One region of the Micromonospora sp. NPDC049645 genome, then DNA from elsewhere that is predicted to be linked to it. Evidence: riboswitches for the same ligand, from Rfam matches in the RefSeq annotation. Region 1 holds a riboswitch; the other holds the start of a gene.

What was found. A riboswitch is a leader RNA that binds a small molecule or an ion and turns the genes downstream of it on or off. The one in region 1 is predicted to bind thiamine pyrophosphate.
Region 2: linked by a shared signal. The riboswitch ahead of AB0J33_RS27370 (ECF transporter S component) and the one ahead of thiE (thiamine phosphate synthase) in region 1 are both predicted to bind thiamine pyrophosphate.

The regions. Positions count from the first base shown of each region.
Region 1 is NZ_JBFAOI010000003.1:108,772-114,335, forward strand. Features, by position in the region: gene AB0J33_RS08975 (thiamine phosphate synthase) at 1-415, opposite strand, end outside; gene AB0J33_RS08980 (thiazole synthase) at 412-1,191, opposite strand; gene thiS (sulfur carrier protein ThiS) at 1,188-1,388, opposite strand; gene thiO (glycine oxidase ThiO) at 1,379-2,533, opposite strand; gene thiE (thiamine phosphate synthase) at 2,530-3,156, opposite strand; TPP riboswitch at 3,151-3,260, opposite strand; gene AB0J33_RS09000 (ThuA domain-containing protein) at 3,572-5,564, shown strand, end outside.
Region 2 is NZ_JBFAOI010000017.1:9,545-15,108, forward strand. Features, by position in the region: gene AB0J33_RS27350 (acyl-CoA dehydrogenase family protein) at 1-1,071, opposite strand, end outside; gene AB0J33_RS27355 (DUF6328 family protein) at 1,250-1,753, opposite strand; gene AB0J33_RS27360 (SIS domain-containing protein) at 1,889-2,638, opposite strand; gene AB0J33_RS27365 (alpha/beta fold hydrolase) at 2,673-3,521, opposite strand; TPP riboswitch at 3,628-3,732, shown strand; gene AB0J33_RS27370 (ECF transporter S component) at 3,808-4,395, shown strand; gene AB0J33_RS27375 (ABC transporter ATP-binding protein) at 4,528-5,564, shown strand, end outside.

The sequences.
Region 1 (5,564 bases):
GCTTTCTCAGGCCGTCCGGTCCTAGCGGTGGGCCGTAGCCTGGCTTGGTCTTCGTCGGCCAGATCGGGGAGACCGTCGCGTAGTGCTCGGTGGTGAGGCGGTTCAGCTCGGTTTGGTGGTGGCAGGAGCGGCCGACCAGGCCGTGGGCGGGCGGCGGGTACGGGCCGGCGGCGGGCAGGTGCACGGCGTCGCCGCCGAGCGGGTCGGGGCCGGCAACGATGAGGGTCCCGTCGACCTCGGCGAGGATCGCCCGCAGGTCGGCGGCGAGCGCTGCGCGTTCGGCGCGGGGCAGGTCCTTCTCCCGCAGCACCACCCAGCGCACTCCCCCGGCGACGGCTCCCGCCACCACCCGGTCGAGTGCGCCGCCCGCGACGAGCCGGTCGGTCAACACGACGACACCGGACGGCGCGGTCACAGGTCGGGTCTTCCCTCGTCGGGGGTGGAGGCGAGCGCGTGGAAGCGGCGCGCGATCCGCCCGGCGCCGGCCGCCAGGCGTCCCGCCTCGACCGCGTACCGCATCGCGTTGGCCATCGCCACCGGGTCGGCGGCCCGGGTGACCGCGCTGGCCAGCAACACCCCGTCGCAGCCCAATTCCATGGCCAGCGCCGCGTCGGACGCGGTGCCGATGCCGGCGTCGAGGATCACCGGTACGTCCACGCCCTGCCGGATCAGCCGGATGTGGTGCGGGTTGCCGATGCCGAGCCCCGATCCGATCGGGGAACCGGCCGGCATCACGGCGGCGCAGCCCACGTCGGCGAGACGACGGGCCAACACCGGGTCGTCGCTTGTGTACGGCAGCACGGTGAAGCCGTCCGCGACCAACTCCTCGGCGGCGCGGAGCAGCTCCACCCCGTCGGGCAGGAGCGTCCGCTCGTCGCCGATCACCTCCAACTTGATCCAGTCGGTGTCGAACGCGTCCCGGGCCAGCCGGGCCACCTTCACGGCCTCGGTCGCGGTGTGACAGCCGGCGGTGTTCGGCAGCAGTCGTACGCCGCACCGGTCCAGCAGCTCCAGCAGCCCGCCGGTGGAGCCCGGCGCGGTGCCCACCCGGCGCAGCGCCAGGGTGACCAGCTCGGTGCCGGACGCGCGGATCGCCTGCTCCAGCACGTGCAGGTTCGCGGCGCCGCCGGTGCCGAGGATCAGCCGTGAGCTGAAGGTCTGCCCACCCAGTTCGAACGGCACGGCGCTCACCCGCCCTGCGCCGCGGTGAGCACCTCGACCTGGTCGCCGTCGCGCAGCGTCCGGTCCGGCCAGCCGGCCCGGGGCACCACCTCACCGTTGACCGCGACTGCCACCCCCCGTGGGTGCGCCACGATGTCACGGACCAGGTCCGCCACCGACGCGCCCGCGGGCACGCTGCGACCGGACCCGTTCACCGTCAATTCCACCGGTCCCCCTTCATCGTCGGTTCAGGTACGCCCGACGCGGCAACGCCGAAGCGGTCGGCTCGCAGGGGCGCGAGCAGCGGGTCGGGTCCGCCGCCGAGCACCAGTTCGGCGATCAGGTCGGCGGTGATCGGGGTGAGCACGATGCCGTGCCGGTGATGCCCGGTGGCGGCCAGGACGTCCGGGCGACCGGGCAGCGGCCCGAGGATCGGCGCGTTGTCCGGGGTGCCCGGGCGCAGCCCGGCGACCGCCTCGACCAGGTCGTACTCGGTCAACTCCGGCAGCAGGTCGACTCCGGCGCGGAGCAGGCGCTGCACGGCACCGGCGGTGACCGTCGTGTCCGAACGCTCCTCGACCGTCGCGCCGAGCACGACCTCTCCGTCGGCGCGGGGCACCAGGTAGACGTGCTCGCCGTCGGCGTACCCCCGGATCACGTGCCGGAAGCCCGGCGCGACGCCGTCGGGCGCGCGGAGCCGGAGGATCTGGCCCTTCACCGGCCGCACGGGCAGGCCGGTGAGCGCGGCGGCCCCGCAGCCGGCGGCGACCACGGTGACCGTCGCGTCCACGTCGGACAGCTGGCGGACCGCCCGCGGCACGAGCACCGCGCCGGCCCGCCGCGCGGCCGTGCGCAGCGCCGGCACCAGCAGCCGGGGGTCGACCTGGTGGTCGGTGGGCGCGAGCGCGCCGCCGCGCACCCGGGGGGCGAGCGCCGGTTCGCGGTCGCGCAGCTCGCTGGGGCGCAGCGGTGTCACCGGGAGGCCCAAACCCTGTTGGTACGCCCAGAGTCGGCGCGCCTCGGCGAGGTCGTCGCCGGTGAGCCCGACCATCAGGGTGCCCTCGGTGCGGTAGCCGATCTCGACACCGGTCGTCTCGGCCAGCTCGGCGGCGAACGCCGGCCAGCGGGCGGCGGACGCCAGCAGCAACTCGGTCAGCTGCCGCTCACCGAAGTACGCCTCGGCGACCGGGGAGAGCATGCCGGCGGCCACCGCCGACGCCCCCGAGCCGGGCGCCGCGTCGTGCACCACCACCCGCAGCCCGCGCGCGGCGCAGCGCCAGGCGACCGCCAGCCCGATCGGGCCCGCCCCCACCACCGCCACGTCCGGCCGGGCCCGGTCGCTCGATCGCGGTGACGGGGACCGGCCGGTCAGCACGTCAGGGCCTCGATCAGCTCGGTGGTGGCCCGGGCCGGGTCGGCGGCTGCGGAGACGGCACCGACCACCGCCACCCCGTACGCCCCGGCGGCCCGCAGCGCCGGCACCCGGGCGGCGGTCACTCCGCCGATCGCGATGACCGGGACGTCAACGGCGTCGACGACGGCGCGTACCCCGGCGGGCCCGATGGGGTCCGGTAAACCGGTCTTGGTGCCGGTGGTGTGGCACGGCCCGACGCCGAGGTAGCTGGCCCCCGCCGCGACGGCCTCGCGCGCCTGGCCCGGCGCGCGGGCGGTGGCGCCCAGCACGGCGGTGGGGCCGAGCACCCGGCGGGCGGCGGCGACCGGCAGGTCGTCGGCGCCGACGTGCCCACCGGCGGCGGCTACCGCCAGCGCCACGTGCAGCCGGTCGTTGACCAGGCAGGTCGCCCCGTACGACGTGCAGAGCGTCAGGACCCGCCGGGCCAGGTCGTACGCCTCCCGGTCGGTGGCGGAATCCTCGACCCGGACCTGCACCACCAGCTCGGCGCGGGCCACGGTGAGGGCGGCCCGGACCACGGCGAGTGGGTCACGCCCGGGTCGGGTGTCGGTGATGAGATGCAATCGCCCCAGGGACGGCACGGCAACGCTCCTCCCTGCGCCGGCATTACCCGGATCAGGTTCGACGGTCGGGGGCTGTCAGCCCCCCTCTCAGCCCGGTACACCGGGCTCCCGTGGGTTACTTGCGTGTCACCGTACGACAGATCCGACGGCCTGCCAAGGCGAGGTCCGGCGACCGCCGACAGGCCGGACGACACCAGAACGATCAAGATCCATGGGGCACTTCATGCGGTCCTGTTCGGAATGTCGCCCCCCGTTGCAGAACCGTTACCCGTCCGCATCTTGCCCGACATCGAACCAGCCGAATTAATTTGTTCAGCGATTCGACAAAATGTCGGTGGGGGCACCCTGGCACGGTGCGACCGCCGGCTCCATCAGGGACGGCCTTCGGCGAGCCGACTCCCGCAAGCTCTGTCACTACGACACAGGAGGCGGCGTGTCCCGTTCTCGTCGTGCCCGCGTACCCATCACCGCAACCCTGATCTCCCTGGCCATGGCCTCGACCACCCTGTTCGGCGCGCCCGCCCAGGCGGCCGCCCAGGTCCCCCCGCGCGAAGCGCCGGCGGGGAAGCCGGTCAGCCAGGTGGCGCCGAAGGCGCCGAAGGTTGCGGCCGATCCCTACTCAGTCCTCGTTTTCTCCAAGACCGCCGGCTTCCGGCACGACTCCATCCCCACCGGCATCGCCGCCATCCAACAGCTCGGCGCCGCCAATGGGTTCACCGTGGACAACTCCGAGGACGGCGCCGTGTTCAACGACGCCAACCTGGCGAAGTACAAGGCGGTGATCTGGCTCTCCACCACCGGTGACGTGCTCAACGCCGACCAGCAGGCCGCGTTCGAGCGCTACGTGAAGGCCGGCGGCGGCTACGTCGGCATCCACGCCGCGTCGGACACCGAGTACAGCTGGGCCTGGTACGGCGACCTGGTCGGCGCGTACTTCGCCAACCACCCGCAGAACCAGCAGGCCACGGTCAAGGTGGAGGATCACGCCCACCCGTCCACGGCCGAACTGCCGGACCGCTGGTCCCGGTTCGACGAGTGGTACAACTTCCAGACCAACCCCCGGCCGGACGTGCACGTGCTGGCCAGCCTGGACGAGAAGAGCTACACCCCGGGCGCGGGCGCGATGGGTGCCGACCACCCGACCGCCTGGTGTCAGGACTTCGACGGCGGTCGCTCCTGGTACACCGGCGGCGGGCACACCCGGGAGTCGTACGCCGAGCCCGGGTTCCTCTCCCACCTGCTCGGCGGCATCCAGACCGCGGCAGGTGTGGTGAACGCCGACTGTGGCGCCTCGAAGACCTCGAACTTCGAGAAGGTCACGCTGGACAGCAACACCAGCAACCCGATGGAACTGGACATCGCCCCCGACGGGCGGGTCTTCTACATCGAGCGCGACGGTCGCGTGCAGATCGTGAAGCCGGACACCGGCAACACCGTCACCGCCGTCGACCTGGACGTCTTCACCGGTAACGAGGACGGCCTCATCGGCATCCGGCTCGACCCGGACTTCGCCACCAACAACTGGGTGTACCTGTACTACGCCCCGAACGACGGGGTCACCCGCAACCTGTTGTCCCGCTTCACGGTGACCGGTGACACCATCAACCCGGCCAGCGAGAAGCAGGTGCTGCGGGTCGACACCCAACGCAACACCTGCTGCCACGCCGGCGGAAGCATGACCTTCGACGGCGACGGCAACCTCTACCTGGCCACCGGTGACAACACCAACCCGTTCGAGTCGAACTCGTACTCGCCGCTCGACGAGCGGGCGGGCCGCCAGGACTACGACGCGCAGCGCACCTCCGCCAACACCAACGACCTGCGCGGCAAGGTGATCCGGATCCACCCGGAGGACGACGGGACGTACACCGTCCCGGCCGGTAACCTCTTCGCGCCGGGCACCGAGAAGACCCGTCCCGAGATCTACGCGATGGGCTTCCGCAACCCGTTCCGGATCGGCACCGACCCGAAGACCAACACGCTGTACGTCGGCGACTACGGGCCGGACGCCAACGCGGACAACCCGAACCGCGGCCCCCGCGGTCTGGTCGAGTGGAACATCGTCACCCCGGGCAACTACGGCTGGCCGTACTGCACGGGCACGAACGAGGCGTACAACGACTACACCTTCCCGTCCGGCCCGAGCGGTGCGAAGTTCGACTGCGCGGCGCCGGTGAACAACTCGCCCAACAACACCGGTCTGACCAACCTCCCGCCGGTGGTCCCGGCGACCGTCGACTACGGGTACGCCGGTGACGCGCGTTACCCGGAGATCGGCGGCGGCGGCGCCCCGATGGGCGGCCCGGTCTACCGCTACGACGCCGACCTGAACTCGAACCGCAAGTGGCCGGCGTACTACGACGGCAAGGCTCTGCTCGGCGAGTGGAACCAGAACAAGATGTACACCATGCAGGTGACCCCCGACG
Region 2 (5,564 bases), on a different contig from region 1:
GTCGGCGAGCAGGCAGCAGAGGTCGAGCATGGTCTCCATGCCGTAGGTGGTGGCGGCGATGAAGGAGAGTTTCTGGGCGACCGCCTCGTGCTCGCCCACCGGTCGGCCCCACTGGACCCGGTCGGCGGCCCACCCCCGGGCCACGTTCAACGCCCACTTTCCGGCGCCCACGCACATGGCCGGCAACGAGAGCCGGCCGGTGTTCAGTGTGGTCAGGGCGATCTTCAGCCCCTTGCCCTCGCCGCCGATGACGTTCTCGGCGGGGACGAACACGTCGTGGAACCGGGTCAGGCTGTTTTCCAGGCCGCGCAGGCCGATGAACTCGTTGCGCCGCTCGACGGTGATGCCCGCGCTGTCGCCGTCCACCACGAACGCGGTGATCCCGCCCCGACGTCCCTCGGTGGCCGGCACCCGGGCCATCACCACCAGCAGGGTGGCCACGATGCCGTTGGTGGCCCAGAGTTTCACCCCGTTGAGCCGGTAACCGGTGCCGTCCTCGGTCGGCTCGGCGATGGTGGCCAGCCGGGCCGGGTCGGAGCCGACATCCGGCTCGGTGAGCAGGAACGCGGACACCTCGCCGGCGGCGAGCCGGGGCAGGAAGCGTTGCTTCTGCTCGGCGGTGCCGAACATCTTCAGTGGCTGCGGCACCCCGATCGACTGGTGCGCCGAGAGCAGCGCGCCGATGGCCGGGCTGGCCGAACCGGCCAGCATCAGTGCCCGGCAGTAGTGCAGGTTGCTCAGCCCGAGACCGCCGTACTTCCGATCGATTTTCATGCCGAACGCGCCGAGGTCGGCCAGGCCGTGGAACACCGAGTCGGGTATGGACGCGTCGTGTTCGATGGCGGCGCCGTCCACCTCGGAGGTCAGGAAGGCGCGGAACCGACCGAGGAACTCCTCCGCGCGTGCCACGTCGTCCGGATCGGATCGGGGCCACGGGTCGATCAGGTCGAGCCGGAACCGGCCGAGGAACAGCTCCTTGCCGAAGCTGGGTCGGTCCCAGGTGGACTGGCGAGCGGCCTCGGCGACCTGCCGGGCCTCCTTCTCCGAGACCTGCCCGGCCTCGGCGGGCAGTGCCGCGGCGGCACCCGTGGTGGTGTCGGAGTCGGGGTCGTCCGGTGCCGGTCGGCCGTTCTGCGTCGTGGTCACGGCTGCCCCCTCGAAGCTCGGTGCGGCTGCTCGACGTGCGCGACTACCGCCACGCTACCCCCGGTTGTTACCCAGGGGTAGCGCTGCGTGAAGATCCGCGCGGTCAGCGACCGTGGATGGTGTCCGGGTCGTCGTCATCGTCGTCGATGTCGTCCTCGCCCCAGTTGCGGCGGGCGAACGGCAGGAGCATCCAGAAGGTGAGGAACCAGAGCCCGGTCAGGGCACTGAGCACGAAGGCGATCGGCCGGTCCAGCACGAAATCGGTGATCAGCAGCACCGCGCTGACCATCGCGATCAGCATGAAGGCGAGGCCGCCGGTGGCCATCCGGTGCGCGAAGCGGACCAGCTCCGGCTTGCGTCCCTGCCGGAACAGCGCCCGGTGGAACGCCACCGGTGAGATGATCATCGCGGTGGCGGCTGCCGCCGCGAGCAACGCCACGATGTAGACGTCGCGCTGGAACTCCGTGGTCTGGGTGAACCCGTTACTGAACGGCAGGGTGAGCAGGAAGGCGAAGAGGATCTGCACGCCGGTCTGCGCGACCCGCAACTCCTGTAGCAGGTCGGCGAAGTTGCGCTGCCAGCGCTGCTTCTCGGTCTCCTTGGACACGCGCTACCTCCGGTGAGACGCTACTGCCGGCGGTCCCGGCCGCCGGCAGCAACGCCAATGCCCCACCCGGCCGAGCGCGAAACAGGTTCACGACACCTGCCGTTCATCTCGGCGACGCAAGTCGGCCGCCCGACGTCAGGAACCGCGTCGGATCCGACCCGCGTACCGGGCCTCCAGCTCGTTGTTGTGCGCGTCGCCGTCCGGAATGTTCGCCGACAGGTAGACCGGGGGCCGCTCCCCCGCCGCCAGCAGCCGGGCCACCACCTCCACGGTGATCTGCTGGGCCAGCAGCGCCGCGGTGATCGAGGAGACCGCGCCGACCGCGCCGCCGCCGGGCAGCGGCAGCGTCGCGTCGCCGTACGGCGCGCCGTTGTCGAGCACCACGTCGGCGATGTCGCTCAGCTTGCGCCCGGACGGGTGCCGGGAGGCCATCCGGCCGGAGTGCCGCGCCGAGGTGATCGCCACCAGGCCGTGGCCACGCTCCTTGACCAGCGTGGCGAACTCCACCATCGCGCCGTTGACCCCGGAGTTCGAGGCGAGCACGAAGACGTCGGTGGGTCGCACCGGAGCCAGCTCGTAGAGGCGGTGCGCGACCTCCGGGTCCCGTTCCAGCAGCGGGCCGAGCCGCTCGGCCGGTTCGCCGCCGAGCAGCACCAGGTCGCGCAGCGCGATCCGGTTGGTCGGCACCAGACCGCCCGCCCGGCCGGCGATCTCCATGGCGAGGGCCTCCGAGTGTCCGGTGCCGAACGCGTGCACCACCCCGTCGGCGCGTACGGCCTCGGCGATCAGGTCAGCGGCCCGGCCCACCGCCTCCCGCTGGCTGGCGGCCACCCGGCCGATCGTTTCGGTCACCACGGCCAGGTAGTCCTCGGCACTCACTGTCATACGTCCTCCGTCGTTCGTTGGCGTCCACCGCCGCTCAGGCCGTTCCGCCGGCTCGGGCCGTTCCGCCGGCTCGGGCCAGGATCGCCTCGGCGAGCGGGCCGGGCGCCGCGTCCGGGATCCAGTGACTCACCCCGGGCAGTTGCACGAAGCGGTAGTCCCCGGTGACGTTCGCCGCGCACGCCTCGGCGGCGGTCCGACCGATGGCGACGTCCCGGTCACTCCAGACGTACGTGGTGGGCACCGCGACCGGACCGACGCCGGCCAGGTCGGCGCGGGACATCGCCCGGTACCAGTTCAGCGCGGCGGTGAGCGCGCCCGGCTCGCGCATCGGGTCGGCGTACCGGTTCACCCGGGAGGTGTCGCCCACCCCGCCGAGCAGCTTGCGCAGCGCGGTGGCGTGCCACGCCAGCAGGACCTTCTCCGCCTTGTCCGGCTTGCGGAACAGCGCGATGTACGACGAGCGGGCCTTCTGTTGGCCGTCGGTGGCCAGGGCGTGCGCCATGGCCGCCGGGTGCGGTACGGACACCGCGGTCAGGGTGTGGACCCGCTCGGGGTGCCGGGCGGCGACCGCCCAGGCCACGATCGCGCCCCAGTCGTGGCCGACCAGGTGCACGGCGTCCAGCCCGAGCGCGTCGAGCACCGCCACCACGTCGGCGACGAGCTCGGGGATCCGGTAGTCGGCCACCGCCGTGGGCCGGGCGCCGGGCGAGTAGCCGCGCTGGTCCAACGCGTACGTGCGCAGCCCGGCCTGGTGCAGCGTCGGCACCACGTCGTCCCACTCGCCGCTGTGTTGCGGAAAACCGTGCAGCAGCAGGACGGGTACGCCGTCCGGCGGACCGTCGACGGTCACCTCGAACGTGAAGCCTCGCGCGTCAACCCGCATGATCGGAAGCGTACCCAGCCGGCGGCCGGCCGGTCGCTCCCGCAGGTCAGGCGAATGCCTGCTGGGCCCACGACCCTGACCGGTGCTAGCGTCAGCGAGACAACTTCATATCCGACAGGGGAGCGCACAGCGCTGAGAGTGCGGGCACGCCCGCAGACCCTCGAACCTGATCTGGGTAATGCCAGCGCAGGGAGTTCGGTCGACCTCCAGCCGCGCCGCAGTCCGGTGCCACCGGACGCGGCGTGCGTCTTCTCCTGGTTCTCTTCACTTGAACTGGGAGCAAACCATGGACAACACCACCAACCGTTGGCGCACCATCGACATCGTGGTCGCCTCGGTGATCGCGGTCGCCTTCGGCGTCATCTTCTGGGCCTGGGGCCTGGTCTGGAGCGCCACCGAGGGCGCGTTCGCCTTCTTTCCACCGGCACAGACGCTGCTCTACGGCGTCTGGTTGATGCCTGCGGTGATCGGCGGGCTGGTCATCCGCAAGCCCGGCGCCGCGCTCTACTGCGAGACGGTGGCCGCGGTCCTCTCCGCGCTGCTGGGCAGCCAGTGGGCCGGCACGGTGATCCCGCAGGGCATCGTGCAGGGCATCGGCGCCGAGCTGGCCTTCGCCGCCTTCCGGTACCGGTCCTTCCGGCTGCCGACCGCCGTGTTCGCCGGCGCGCTGACCGGCCTCAGCGCCGCGCTGTTCGACTTCTTCGTCTGGAACGTCGACTACGAGCTGACCGACTACCGCATCCCGTACGCGCTGCTCACCATCGTCAGCGCCACCGTGATCGCCGGCGTCGGTGGCTGGCTGCTGACCCAGGCCCTGGCCAACACCGGCGTCCTGGACCGCTTCCCGGTAGGCCGCAACCGAGCCCTGATCTGACCCCACCCCCACTGGTGTTGATCAAGAGGTTTGCGTCAACGGACGGTGACTTTCTGACGCAAACCTCTTGATCAACGGGGGTGAGCGGGGGCGCTGCGCGGGCAGGCCGAGGGCCGGGAGGGGGCGGGGTTGGTGGGCGGGGTTTTGCTGCGGGGGTTCGGGTGGCGGCACGCTGGGCGGCGTGCCTGGGCCGTGCGCGGAGTTGACCTGCGGATTGATGCCGGGGAGCGGGTTTTGCTGCTCGGGCCGTCGGGGGCCGGCAAGAGCACCCTGCTCAGCGCGCTGGCCGGGTTGCTCCCCGAGGACTCCGGCGAGCAGGAGGGCACCGTCGAGATCGACGGGCTCGACCCGCGCAAGGGGCGGGAACGCGTCGGCATCGTCTTCCAGGATCCGGAGACGCAGCTGGTGATGGCGCGCTGCGGCGACGACGTCGCGTTCGGGCTGGAGAACCGGGGAGTGCCGGCCGACGAGATTTGGCCCCGGGTGGACGAGGCGCTGCACCGGGTCGGCTTCCCGTACCCCCGGGACCGCAACACCGCAGCCCTCTCCGGCGGCGAGCAGCAGCGCCTCGCCCTGGCCGGCGCGCTCGCGCTGCGCCCCGCGCTGCTGCTGCTCGACGAGCCGACCGCCAACCTCGACCCGGCCGGGGCCGAACTCGTCCGACAGGCGGTGGCCGGCGCGTTGGACGCCGACACCACGCTGATCCTCGTCGAGCACCGGGTCGCCGACGCGCTGCCGCTGGTCGACCGGGTGATCGTCCTGGAGCCGGGTGGCGGCGTCCGCGCGGACGGCACACCCGAGGCGGTCTTCGCCGCGCACGGCGCCGCCCTGGCCGCCGAGGGGGTGTGGGTGCCCGGTCACCCCATCGCGCCCCGGCCCGCCGCCGCCGGCCCCGGGGAGCTGTTGCTCACCGCCGACCAGCTCGGCCTGCCGCCCCGGCTGGGCCCCACCACCCTGGGGGTACGCGCCGGTGAGGCACTCGCCGTACGCGGACCGAACGGTGCCGGCAAGTCCACCCTGGCGTTGCTGCTCGGCGGTCTGCTCCGGCCGGGCACCGGGCGGGTCACCGCGTCCGCGGAGTTGGCCGGCGCTGATCACCGGACTCCCCCACACCGTTGGCGGGCCCCCGCCCTCACCCGGCGGATCGGATCGGTCTTTCAGGACCCGGA